DNA from 2 places in the Synechococcus sp. R5-13 genome. Region 1 is predicted to be linked to the other one. Evidence: predicted binding sites of a transcription regulator. Region 1 holds the regulator's gene; the other holds the start of a gene.

Region 1 (6,153 bases):
TATTTTACAACCATGATGCGTTGTGTTATCGCTTGTTTTCCGTCAGATATTCTAAGAAGATAAATTCCAGAAGACAATCCGTCTGTGATCAAAGTTATTTGCTGCTGAGATGGAGCAATGGTAAATTGCTGCAACACCTGACCCAGTGTTGTTATCAGTTCTCCTTTCAACGGTTCGGCAGAAGCCAATTGCAGAGCAATGGTAATCATATCAGTAGCCGGATTGGGATACACCAAAAAGTTGGAGGTATTCATCACTTCATCCACCGAAGAACAGTTAAGTACTGTAACCGATGCAGTCGCAGTTGCTGTACATCCGTTAGTAGCTGTGGCTGTAACGGTATAGGTAGTAGTGGATGCAGGGCTTACATTGATGGAAGCAGTATTAGCACCTGTATTCCAAGTAAAACTATTACCACCAGAAGCAGTAAGATTTACAGAGCTTCCCTGACAAATAGTACCGCCACCACTTATAGTAGGTGTGGGCAAAGGATTCACCACAATACTGGCTGTTGCCGTGTTTGTTCCGTTTAAATTGCTAGCTGTTAATGTTACAGTATATGTCCCCGCTGAATTAAATGTTACAGTAGGACTGGCAGCCGTACTTGTTGAAGGAGTTCCGCCGGGGAAGGACCAGCTATAGGAAGTAGCATTGGTAGATGTATTGGTAAATGTAATACTTTGCCCTGCACAGATGTTAGTTGATGAAACATTAAAAGAAGCGCTTGGTGGTGTATTGGTTGCAGCACTAATGTTTATATCATCCAGATAAGTAACATTTCCCCATCCACTTCGCAATTGGAATCTGATTCCGGCGGCGGTTTGAGAAGCATACGGGCTTAAATCTATTGTCTTGGTTGCCCATTGTGATGGGGTAGGTACAAATGCAGTGGTCATATCAGGTGCTGTAGCCAATGGACTCGGGCCTGTATTATTACCATAAGATGCTAATCGTATCCAAGTATTGCCACAATCAGTGGTGATACTTACTATTAATGAATCAGTCGCTTCCCTTCGGGGAAGTGGAATTAATGGAAACCTTTGCCGTTTAGTACCGGTGGCGTCGTGCCAGGCCAGTCGCTTCCCTTCGGGGAAGTGGAATTAATGGAAAAATTAATGGAAACAAACCAAGTGATCCCCTTTCACTTCCAGCCAGTGCCCACCTGGATAATCGGGGCTACGGCTGCCTCGGTCTGCTTTTAAGAGCTGGATCCCGGCTTCTACCTGTTCAAAGGTGGGGTGGTGGGGCAACACCAGGGACAAAAACTGGAACATTACCTGCCGCTGCAGAGCCAAGGGGGCAGCCCGCAAGGGATCCCGTCGCAGCCCTGGCAAAGCGGGCTCATATACCTGTGGCCATAGCTGAGCTGCTTGAGCTACCACCAGCTCATGTTCTGCTTGCAGCAGTGTGGCAGCCCGATTCAGGGCCGCTTCCAGTTGCGGGTTGAAGTGCTGTTTCAAGTAAGGCATCACCTCTAGGCGGAGGCGGTTGCGGCCATGGGCCAGATCTTGGTTGCTGCGATCCGGCCAGACCGGCAATTGGTGCTGCTGGCAAAATTGTTCGGTTTCCCAACGGTATAGACCCAGCAGGGGTCGCACCACCTGGGCAGAGGTGGGATCCCGGTCGTCTAGGTGCCGCTGCCAATCCAGGCTGCTCAGCCCGGCGGCTCCTGTTCCCCGCAACAAGTTCCACAAAAACGTCTCTGCTCGATCCGTGGCCGTATGCCCCATCACCACGGCGCTGCAATCCCAGATGCGGGCCCATTTGTCCAGTTGTTGGTAGCGCCAAGCCCTGGCCCCTGCTTCGTCTCGGCGGATGGGATCCGCAGTCTCAACAGCATGAGGTAGTCCCTGCTGCTGCAGCCACCCCTGCAAAAAGCGGGCACACTCCGTTTCATCTGCCGACCAGCGGTGATCGCAATGCAAAACGAAGAGCTGCCAGCCCCAGCGAGGCTGTAGATCCCGCAGGATTTGGAGCAGGCAAAAAGAATCTTGCCCGCCCGAAAAAGCCACCAGCAGCCGCTGGCCAGGGTGAAGAAGTTGCCGCTGCCGAATGGCGCACTGTACCCGCAGGTGGAGAGGAGAGAGCCTGGCCACAGCTTGTTATTGCTCAGGTGCAACCCAGACCCTGCCTGCCTTCATGGGATCCCTTAGGCAAGAGCCCGGGTCAGATGAGAGGCCACCGCCTGCACAGCAGCAATGCTGCGCTCGTAGGCCATTCGGGTCGGCCCCAGCAAGGTGACCGTACCCAGAGGAGCTGAGCGACGGTGGTAAGTGGAGGCGATAACCGTACAGTGGTGCAGAGACTCCAGTGGATTCTCGCTGCCAATGTAGATGATCACCGGGGTCTTGCGGGCAGACTGTCCCGACTCCTGATCCATCTCCGTTGAGCTCGGCAGAGAGGGCAAACCCCCATCGGCAAAATGGAGCCCAATCATCCCCTGAAGTTGCTTGGCTCCCTCCTCGATCAACTGCATCACTGCCTGCACCTGCCGGGCCTGGGAAAACTCCGGCTGACGCATCAACTCGGCCATACCGGCACTGAACACCTGCCCCAGAGAGGGCTGTAGACAGCGTTGCACCACCGAGCGCAGCAGTTGCTGGAGCCAATGGCCGTAGGTACGAAATTCTTCATCCAGTTTCAGCCAGCTCAGATCCTGCAACTCGGCAAAGGTTTTGCCCCGCAGCTTCAGGGTGAGAAAGTTGCTGAGCAATTGCAATTCATCTTCCAAATCCTCTCGGGAGTCGCTGGGCCAGTCGGGGGGGCTGACCAGAGCTGAATGGGTTTGATAGGAGTCGGTTACCACCAACACCATCACCCGCCCTGGCGCTACCGACACCAACTGCACATGATGAATGGCTACCACCGGCCCCTGAGGAGGAGTGATGAGAGCAATGCAACCGCTCAGATGGGCCAAAAGCTGAGCTACCCTTTGCAGGAGGCTGTCTAGGTCGTCTCCCAGCTCACGGCCAAGCTGATCCATCAACTGTTGCAGAGCGGGATGGGGATCCGGCTGAGGAGCATCGTGAGGGATCCCACCGCTGTTGGCGGAGGTCAACAAATCGTTGACATAAACCCGATAGCCAAAGTCGGAGGGAACCCGACCCGCAGAGGTGTGGGGCTGAAACAGTAACCCCACCTGCTCAAGGGTGGCCAGGTCGTTACGAATGGTGGCCGTGCTCACCCCAAAGTTATAGGACTGGGCCAAGGTTTTGGAACCGACAGGTTCAGCCGTCGCAATGTAGCTGCGCACCGTCGCCCAGAGAATCTTCCGCTGGCGGGGAGTCAGTTCGAGTTTCATAGCCGATCAAAAGAACCCAGTCAACACCTATCTATCTAAAGGGAAGTGCTAAACAGAGCCGGTAAATTGCTCCAGGATAAACCAACTCAGAGCTGAGATAGGAATCCAGACAGACTTTTACATCTTCTAATCTATATGCATCTATTGTTACTCTTTATATAGCGGGTTGCCTAGGAAGGAAGTTGCAAAACCCGATGTCGGAAGAGGTTGAGACTGCTGCTTGTGCAGGAGAGAGTGAAATCTCTTGTAGCCTGGGCTCCCCTTTTTTGCCCAGAGGTGGTAGAAGATGAACTACGGCTAGCCACCTTGTTGCGTAGCAACAGTCCGCTGCGCCAAGACTGGGGATTTCTGCGCATGAGTTCGGTCAACTCTAGGCCAACTGGGCCTGCTGCTGTCCCCCCTGTATCCTTTTGTATCTTTGAGGTTGTCCCATGTACTTATCCCCCCAGGAGAAAGACAAGTTGTTGATCTACCTGGCTGCCCAGTTGGCTCGGGATCGGCGGCAGCGGGGCCTCAAACTCAATTACCCTGAGGCAGTGGCCTACTTGAGCGCAGCAGTCTTGGAAGGGGCGCGGGAGGGGAAAACAGTCGCCCAATTGATGAGCGAGGGGCTGACGTGGCTGACCCGCGAGGACGTGATGCCCGGGATCCCAGAGATGATCCCGGAAATTCAAGTGGAGGCTACTTTCCCCGACGGAACCAAGCTGGTTACCCTACACCACCCCATTCGCTAGGGATCCCCCAGATGCTCCAAAGACCCAGAGACTTCAGGAGGTCGTCCCCATGGCTCGCCAATCCAGAACCAACCCTGCTGCCAACGCAGAGCCGGCCCTGATCCCAGGGGAACTGTTGCTGGCAGAGGATCCCATCCAAGCCAACGTCGGACGGGCCACCGTGACCCTGGAGGTTACCAACCGAGGGGATCGGCCCATTCAGGTGGGATCCCATTTTCACTTTTTTGAGGTGAACCGAGCCCTGGTTTTCGATCGCGCCGCCAGCTTTGGCATGCGCCTCAACATCCCTTCCGGCAACGCAGTGCGTTTTGAGCCAGGGCAAACCCATCGGGTAACGCTGGTGGCTTTGGGGGGCAAGGGGTTGGTGCATGGCTTCAATCGGCTCACGGAGGGCACGATACGCTCCGCTGCCCAGAAGCGGCTGGCTCTGGCCCGATTGCAGGAGTGGATGGGTCAAGCAGCCAATCCCTAGGGAGTACCGCCCCCCCCAAGTGTGCAGCTTTGGGCAGCGGTGTCAAGGCTCAACCCCATCCCCGTCTCTGCTCAGATTCAGGACACTAGGGCTATCCTATTTCTCCTCTAGGAGCTGACAGATGTCAGAGCGCGAGACTGTCTTGTGGATGTGGGTGCAAGGCTTGGGGCTAAATCTTTCTGGGTTGGCGCTGTTGGCAGCAGCAGGCGCCGCCTTTGGGCCTCTCAGTTGGACAGGTGCAACGGTGGCGGTGATGTTGAAGCTCATTGGGGATAGCCAACTGGTGCGGGGCTACTGGCTCTGGCAAAGCCAGCGACAACAGAAGGGATCCCAGCCCGTCAGCTCAGCAGCGGCAGTGCTCCAGAGTCAGGCTTGAGACATTGCCCGGCACTTGTCCGGTCTCCGACTCGAGAATGCCAACGCGACCACCCCTACTCCCTTCTGGCACTGGCAAGCCTCACTGTACAAGCCTCACTGTAAATGAGCCACGGTCACTCCAGTACCGCCGTCTTGGGGATCAGCGGCTGAAAAACGCTGAACGCGGGGGTGATTTTGCAAGTAAGCTTGTACGCCGGCCCGCAAGCGCCCTGTGCCGTGGCCGTGGATGATCCAAACCGGGCCGGGGGGAGCTTGGGCAAAGTGCTGTTCCAGAATGGCCTCAGCATCAGCAACGGTTTTCCCCCTCAGATCGAGGGTGTTCTGGCTGGTGCGCAGGTTCAGGGGAGCGGTGGCTGCAGGGGAGGGAGGTGGGGCTTTGGGGCGTTGGCGTTGCTTAGCCTGGTGTTCATCGATGGGATCCAACTGCCCCCGTGGCACTGTGAATTTGAGGATGCCGCTGCGCACCACATACACATCCCCTTCGATGGCGATCACTTCCCCCGTCTGCCCCAAGCCTCTCAGCCGCACCCGATCTCCCACCTCTGGCACAAACTCCATATCCACAGGCGGCGGTGGGGGAGAGTAGCGCTGCTGGATTTGCGCCAGCTCGGCAGTAATGCGTTGGGGATCCTCTCCCTGCTGCAATCTGCGGATGGCGGCAGCCACTTCCTGACGGGCAGCAGCCAACAGGGCTTGCAGTTCTTGGTTTTGCTTGTGCTCCAGTTGAGCTTCTCGCTCGGCAATTTGGCGGCTGCGCTGCTGCATTTGTTGATGTAGGCTCTCCAGCTCTCGATGCAGGGATCCCACCTGGGCCGCCCGCTCTTCCAATTGAGCCCGCTGCGCTTCCAGGCCGGCAATCACCTGATCCACCTGGCTTTCCCCCTGCAGGTGCTGCTGGGCCCGCCGCAGAATCTCTGGATCCAACTGCAGCCGTTGGGCAATGGCCAAGGCGTTGGAGCGGCCTGGGATCCCCCACAAGAGGCGATAGGTGGGGGCCAGGGTGACCTCATCAAACTCCACCGAGGCATTTTCAAAGCCGGGATGTTGGTATTTCAGGGCCTTCAACTCGCCGTAGTGGGTGGTAGCCAGGGTGAGCAGTGCCCTTTCCGAGAGGTACTCCAATAGCCCAGCCGCCAGGGCAGCTCCTTCGGTGGGATCCGTGCCCGCCCCCACCTCATCCAACAGGACAAGGGCCGGCTCCGGAGCAGACTGCAGGGCCTGCACGATGCGGCTGATGCGGCGGATGTGCCCCGAAAAGGTGGAGAGAT
Region 2 (6,153 bases), on a different contig from region 1:
TACGTTTTTCCACCAGATTTTCGCAGCATTCTCAAGCGCAAGGAGCAGCAGGATCAGCTGGCAGCCCTGCGTCGCCGGTTGTGGGGGGGCTTCCTCTATGGGCTGCGCATCTCCTTTGGCATTCTGCTGGTGGTGTCGATTGTCTTGATTGTCCTAGCGTTGATTGCCTTGCAAATGGCCAGCAGCCGCGAGCAGGACAATCGCAGCCGGTCGCGAGGGATAGGGTTTTACTACTTCCCCAATCTTTGGATCGGCAACCCCTTCTGGGATCCCTATCCCTACTATGGCAGCTACTCCGGTCGGACGCGCCCCCGCCAGCCGCAAAAATCCGAGCTGAACTTCCTGGAAGCGGTGTACAGCTTCCTCTTTGGGGACGGGGATCCCAATGCCAACCTGGAGGAGGAGCGCTATGCCCTCATTGGCCAACTGATTCGTGCCAATGGGGGGGTGATCGCAGCGGAACAGGTGTTGCCCTATCTGGATGTGGAGCCGGGATCCCCGGCCTTGGAATACGAAGATTACATGCTGCCCATTTTGCTCAAGTTCGACGGCCAGCCGGAGGTCAGCGAGGATGGGGACATTGTCTACCGCTTCCCAGAGCTGCAGGTGGCCGCCTCAGAGCGCAAGCCCAAGGGGATCCCCGAAGTGTTGCAGGAGAAACCTTGGGTGTTCAGCCGGGCCACGCCTGGTCAACTGACCCTGGCAGGAGGCTTGGGAGTTCTCAATTTCTTTCTGGCCGCCATTCTCTATGGGGCACGGGAGGAGGTGGCAGCGGCAGCCGGCAGCAATGCTTTTTTGGCCTTCATCTACCCGTTGATTGGGTTTCTGTTTCTCTACGGCAGCCTCTTTTTGGCGGTGCCCGCCGTTCGCTGGCTAGCCTTGCAAATCCGTAACCAGGGAGTGGAGCGTCGCAATCGTGTCCGGCAGCTTTGGCGAGAGCATCTGCAGCATCCCACAGAGGCGCTGCTGCGCAAACTCAACTTTGCCCGCCGCTTCCGCCGTCAAGAAGTTGTGCAAGAGTCGGACACCATTTACTCAACCGACCGGGATTTGATCGAGCAGCGGGACTACCGTCTGGACGAGCCGGCATTCCGCCAACTTTTGGAATCCGAAGCTCAGCAGGAGTACCCGGAAACCGAACAAGTGCGCCAGCAGCGTCCCCTCTAGAGAGGTCATGGCCTTTGGGCAAACTCCCGGTCTACCGTTTAGGCCGAGACAGATTCGAGTTTCTTGCCCAGCCGGCGAATCCGGCGCTTAGGTTTGCTTGGTCTTCTTTCTCCCCAGGAGAACTCACAACAACCACTCGGAGACTCGCTCCCCCACCTTCTGCAAATCCAGAGGAATGGCCACCGCTTTGCCCATACGGGGTCTCTGACGGGTGGCTTCGATTTCCCGACGCACCGCTTCCCACACCCCCCAAGCCTGCAAATGGGCCAGCACGTTCTCCAAGTGGGCCAGATACTCGGCCTCGCTCAAGGGGAAGGAGGGCTGCTCCAGGTAGCGCCACATCACCAGCAGCACCACCTTCTGCTGGATACGCCGCAACTGTACGTCGTAGGAATAGCCCCACTTCTCGCGCAACAAAGCTTGAAAGTCGGATCCCTTCATCAGACTTGTCTGAGGCTGGCTTGGATCTGGCTCCAATCGCGCTGGGTGGGCCGCTCACCTTGGGAAGGAAGGCCACGGCCTCTTACAGCGTTGCATTTCTTAACGATATTGGCCAGAGGGGTCGGTTAGGATGATGTCGCTTGTCAACGAACGTTAAAACTTCTCAGGTCTGCATTTGCCATTATGACGGAAGCGGTTAGCAACTTTGAAGCGCCCCCCATGAGCCGGCGGGTTCTTCTCAATGCCCTGCTCAGCGGCTCTGTGGGAGTCGTGGTGGTGGGCGCCCTCTACCCGGTGGTGAAGTACTTTATTCCGCCCTCTGCCGGTGGAGGGGGGGAAGGCCTCATCGCTCAGGACGCCCTCGGCAAGCCCATCAGCGTCAGTGAACTGTTGGCCACCCATGCCGCTACGGATCGGGTGCTGGCCCAAGGTTTGAAGGGGGATCCCACCTACATCGTGATCGACAACGGGGCGGTGGCCAACTATGGCCTCAACGCGGTTTGTACCCACCTCGGCTGCGTGGTGCCCTGGAATGTGGGGGAAAATTTGTTTAAGTGCCCTTGCCACGGATCCCAGTATGCGGCCAATGGCAAGGTGATCCGGGGACCGGCTCCCCGCTCGCTGGAGCTGGTGAGCGCCACTGTGGATGGCGACAACGTCCGCTTCAGCCCTTGGCAAGGCCCCGATTTCCGGGAAACCTAAAGGGCAAGGGATCCCGCTGGCTGTGCCGGCTTTTGCCGAACGATTTGGGGCAAATTGTCGAGATGGCTGTTCCAAGACTGTGTCCTAAACCTGTGATGGAAATTCATTCTGAGCTGAGAGTTATGAAGCGAATCTGCTTGGCCTTCTGTGGGCTGCTGCTGTTGCTGGGGATGGGGGCACGTCCGGCGGCAGCCTACCCCTACTATGCCCAGATGGCCTACGACAACCCCCGCGAGGCGACTGGAAAAATTGTCTGTGCCAACTGCCACCTGAACGCCATGCCCACTCGCGCCGAGGTGCCCCAGGCCGTCACCCCCGGCCAGGTGTTCACCATCAAAGTTGGGATCCCTTATGACCTGAGCAAGCAGCAGGTGCTGGCAGACGGCAGCAAGGGTGGGTTGAATGTGGGCGCGGTGGTGGTCTTGCCGGAGGGCTTCCGTTTAGCCACCGAAGCCGAGATGACCGAGGAACAACGGCAAGAAACTGCCGAGACCTACATCACCCCCTACAGCGACGCGAAGCCCAACATCCTCCTGGTCGGGCCTTTGCCGGGCGAGCAGCATCAAGAAATCGTCTTTCCAGTGGTGGCCCCTGACCCGAAAGAGGATCCCTCGGTGGCCTTCATGAAGTATCGCGTTTACATCGGGGCCAACCGAGGTCGCGGTCAGCTTAACCCCGACGGCAGCCTCAGCAACAACAACGTCTTCCGCGCCCCAGCCACGGGGCGTCTGGTCAACATTGCCACCCTCGACTCCGATATCAGCGATCTGCCGGCTGAATTGGCCAGCCTGGTGCCCCCGGAATACGAGCTGCCGGGCACGAGAGTTCTCAGCTTCGAGACCGAAAGCGGGATCCAAAACCTGGTGGTGCCGCCTGGGCCGGAACTGGTGGTTGCCGTTGGCGACAGCGTCAAAGAAGGGGATCCCGTCACCAACAATCCCAATGTGGGCGGCTTTGGCCAGGTGGAGCGGGATCTGGTGCTGCAAAGCCCGGATCGGGTGAAATGGCTGGTGGCCTTCCTGGCAGCCATTACCATTACCCAGGTGCTGTTGGTGCTGAAGAAAAAGCAGGTGGAGCTCATTCAAGCCGCCGAAATCCTCGGCTAGCTCAAGCTCTTTCCTAGCCTGCACCTCGGAGGTATCCGAGGTGTTTTTTGTTCTGTAGGGCTGATAGCAGTCGTGGTTTTTATTACCATCTATTTCAACTGCTCGCCCTAGCGGGCCGGAGGCCTTGTTCCCTGCCGCTAGCACCCTAGTCGACAACGGTTCTAAGGCAGCCTCAGCTCTCCTCTGATCACCAGCACCGCTTGCCCAGCAATCTCCACCCGTGAGCCTCGATCTCGGCACCACAGCTCGCCCCCGCGGGCCGAGAGCTGGTGAGCCTTCAAATCAAGTCGGCCCAGGCGTTTGGCCCAATAGGGCATCAAAAGACACTGGGCGGATCCCGTCACCGGATCTTCCGGGATCCCCAGCCGAGGAGCGAAAACGCGGCAGACGAAATCCGGCCCATCCTCTAGATCCGCCCCAGAGGCTGTGACGATCAACCCCGGAACGGGGAGCGCTTGAACCTGGGCCAGATCCGGTTGCACCTGCTGCACCTGTCCCGCCGAAGCCAGCACCGCTACCCCCATGTCCCCCCGGTATAGCTCCACGGGTGGGATCCCTAAAGCTGCTGCTACTTGCTCTTTGGCTTCTGGCCAAGGTTCCGGACTGCGAGCAGGAAAATCCATGGCCAGGCGATCCCCTTGCCGCCGCACCTGCAACAGGCCACTGCGGGTGGAAAAGGCTACCCTCTCCGCCTCAGGATGCACCTCGGTGAACAGCACATGGGCACCAGCCAAGGTGGCGTGGCCACAGAGATCCACCTCCGTCGTCGGCGTAAACCAGCGCAGCCCATAGTGGGGAACCTCGCCCTGGGATCCCTGGGGAAGTAAAAAAGCCGTCTCCGATACATTGTTCTCCGCCGCAATGGCTTGCATCAGCGCCTCTGGCAACTCCTGTGGCAGCAGACACACCGCTGCCGGATTGCCGCCGAAAGGCACCGCCGTAAATGCATCCACCTGAAAAAACGGGATCCACACCTTCTCAACCAAGCCCAACTCAGGTCATGATCCCACAGCAGACCCCAAAGTAGGGGGATCCGCACCCCGACCGCACCTGCCAAAAGCGGGATCCCGCTGACAAAGGCTATTGTCAGGCCAGAAAGTTGGCTGATAAACTAGCACTCGTAAGTCGAGAGTGCTAAGTCGCTTCCCTTCGGGGAAGTGGAACTAATGGAAATGAAAACTTCAGCTTCGTGCTTTAGGATCACGGAGGACATTCGTCATGGCTGCAGTAGCTCTTAACGTCTCTACCCTGAAGCCGCTGGGCGACCGCGTGCTGGTCAAAATCGCTCAGCAAGATGAGAAAACCGCAGGTGGGATCTTCTTGCCGGACACTGCCAAGGAAAAGCCCCAGGTGGGGGAAGTGGTTGCTGTTGGCCCTGGCAAGCGCAACGACGAGGGCAAGCTGATCCCGATGGAACTGAAAGCCGGCGACAAAGTGCTCTACTCCAAGTATGCCGGAACCGAAGTCAAGCTGGGCAGCGATGAATATGTGCTGTTGGCCGAGCGGGACATTCTCGCCATTGTTCAGTAATGGTCAGTGATTCAGCAGCAGTTCAACGAACGATTGAATCCTTGAGACTCTGTTTCACCCTTACCTGCATTTGCATCGGAGAGGTTGACTATGGCCAAATCAATCATCTTCAGTGAAGAAGCCCGCCGCGCTCTAGAGCACGGCATGGATATCTTGGCAGAAGCCGTAGCCGTTACCCTGGGTCCCAAAGGGCGCAACGTCGTGCTGGAGAAGAAGTTTGGCGCTCCCCAAATCATCAACGATGGGGTAACCATTGCCAAAGAAATTGAGCTGGAAGACCACATTGAGAACACCGGCGTCTCCTTGATCCGTCAGGCGGCTTCCAAAACCAACGACACGGCTGGAGATGGCACCACCACGGCCACGGTCTTGGCCCACGCCATGGTGAAGGAAGGTCTGAAAAACGTGGCTGCCGGCGCCAACCCAATTGCCCTGAAGCGAGGGATCGACAAGGCGGTGAAGTTCTTGGTCGACAAGATCGCCGAGCATGCCCGCCCGGTGGAAGATTCCAAAGCCATTGCCCAGGTGGCGGCCATTTCCGCCGGTAACGATGAAGAAGTGGGCCGTATGATTGCCGAGGCCATGGACAAGGTGGGCCGCGAAGGGGTGATCTCCCTGGAAGAAGGCAAGTCCATGACCACCGAGCTGGAAGTGACGGAAGGGATGCGCTTCGACAAGGGCTACATCTCCCCTTACTTCGTCACCGACACCGAGCGGATGGAAGCGGTTCTGGAAAACCCCTACATCCTCATCACCGATAAGAAGATCACCCTGGTGCAAGACCTGGTACCGGTTCTGGAGCAGGTGGCCCGCGCCGGTCGTCCTCTGCTGATCATCGCCGAAGACATCGAGAAAGAAGCGCTGGCTACCCTGGTGGTGAACAAGCTGCGGGGTGTGCTGAGCGTGGTAGCGGTAAAAGCCCCTGGCTTCGGGGATCGCCGCAAGGCCATGCTGGAAGACATTGCCATCCTGACCGGTGGTGAGGTAATCAGCGAAGAGCGCGGCCTGAAGCTGGAGAACGCTCGCCTCGATTCCTTCGGCACTGCCCGTCGCGTCACGGTAACCAAAGACAATACCACCATCGTGGCGGAAGGCAACGAAGCGGCTGTGAAAGCCCGTTGCGAGCAAATTCGTCGCCAAATTGAGGAAACCGACTCCACCTACGACAAAGAAAAACTGCAAGAGCGCTTGGCCAAGCTCTCCGGCG

What was found. The regulator HrcA, encoded in region 1, represses chaperone genes, less so after heat shock. The targets are predictions, from matches to a motif close to TTAGCACTCNNNNNNNNNGAGTGCTAA.
Region 2: a site for HrcA is predicted at 4,528-4,554, ahead of groES (co-chaperone GroES). Genes of this name have one in related genera too.

The regions. Positions count from the first base shown of each region.
Region 1 covers NZ_JANSIL010000151.1:21,634-27,786, reverse strand. Annotated here, with positions in the region: gene NW840_RS11605 (T9SS type A sorting domain-containing protein) at 1-896, opposite strand, end outside; gene tilS (tRNA lysidine(34) synthetase TilS) at 1,113-2,096, opposite strand; gene hrcA (heat-inducible transcriptional repressor HrcA) at 2,150-3,301, opposite strand; gene NW840_RS11590 (urease subunit gamma) at 3,733-4,035, shown strand; gene NW840_RS11585 (urease subunit beta) at 4,133-4,507, shown strand; gene NW840_RS11580 (hypothetical protein) at 4,629-4,883, shown strand; gene NW840_RS11575 (endonuclease MutS2) at 4,979-6,153, opposite strand, start outside.
Region 2 covers NZ_JANSIL010000020.1:3,421-9,573, reverse strand. Annotated here, with positions in the region: gene NW840_RS01595 (hypothetical protein) at 1-1,167, shown strand, start outside; gene NW840_RS01590 (DUF3067 family protein) at 1,291-1,608, opposite strand; gene NW840_RS01585 (cytochrome b6-f complex iron-sulfur subunit) at 1,792-2,310, shown strand; gene NW840_RS01580 (apocytochrome f) at 2,433-3,416, shown strand; gene NW840_RS01575 (PhzF family phenazine biosynthesis protein) at 3,578-4,390, opposite strand; gene groES (co-chaperone GroES) at 4,635-4,946, shown strand; gene groL (chaperonin GroEL) at 5,037-6,153, shown strand, end outside.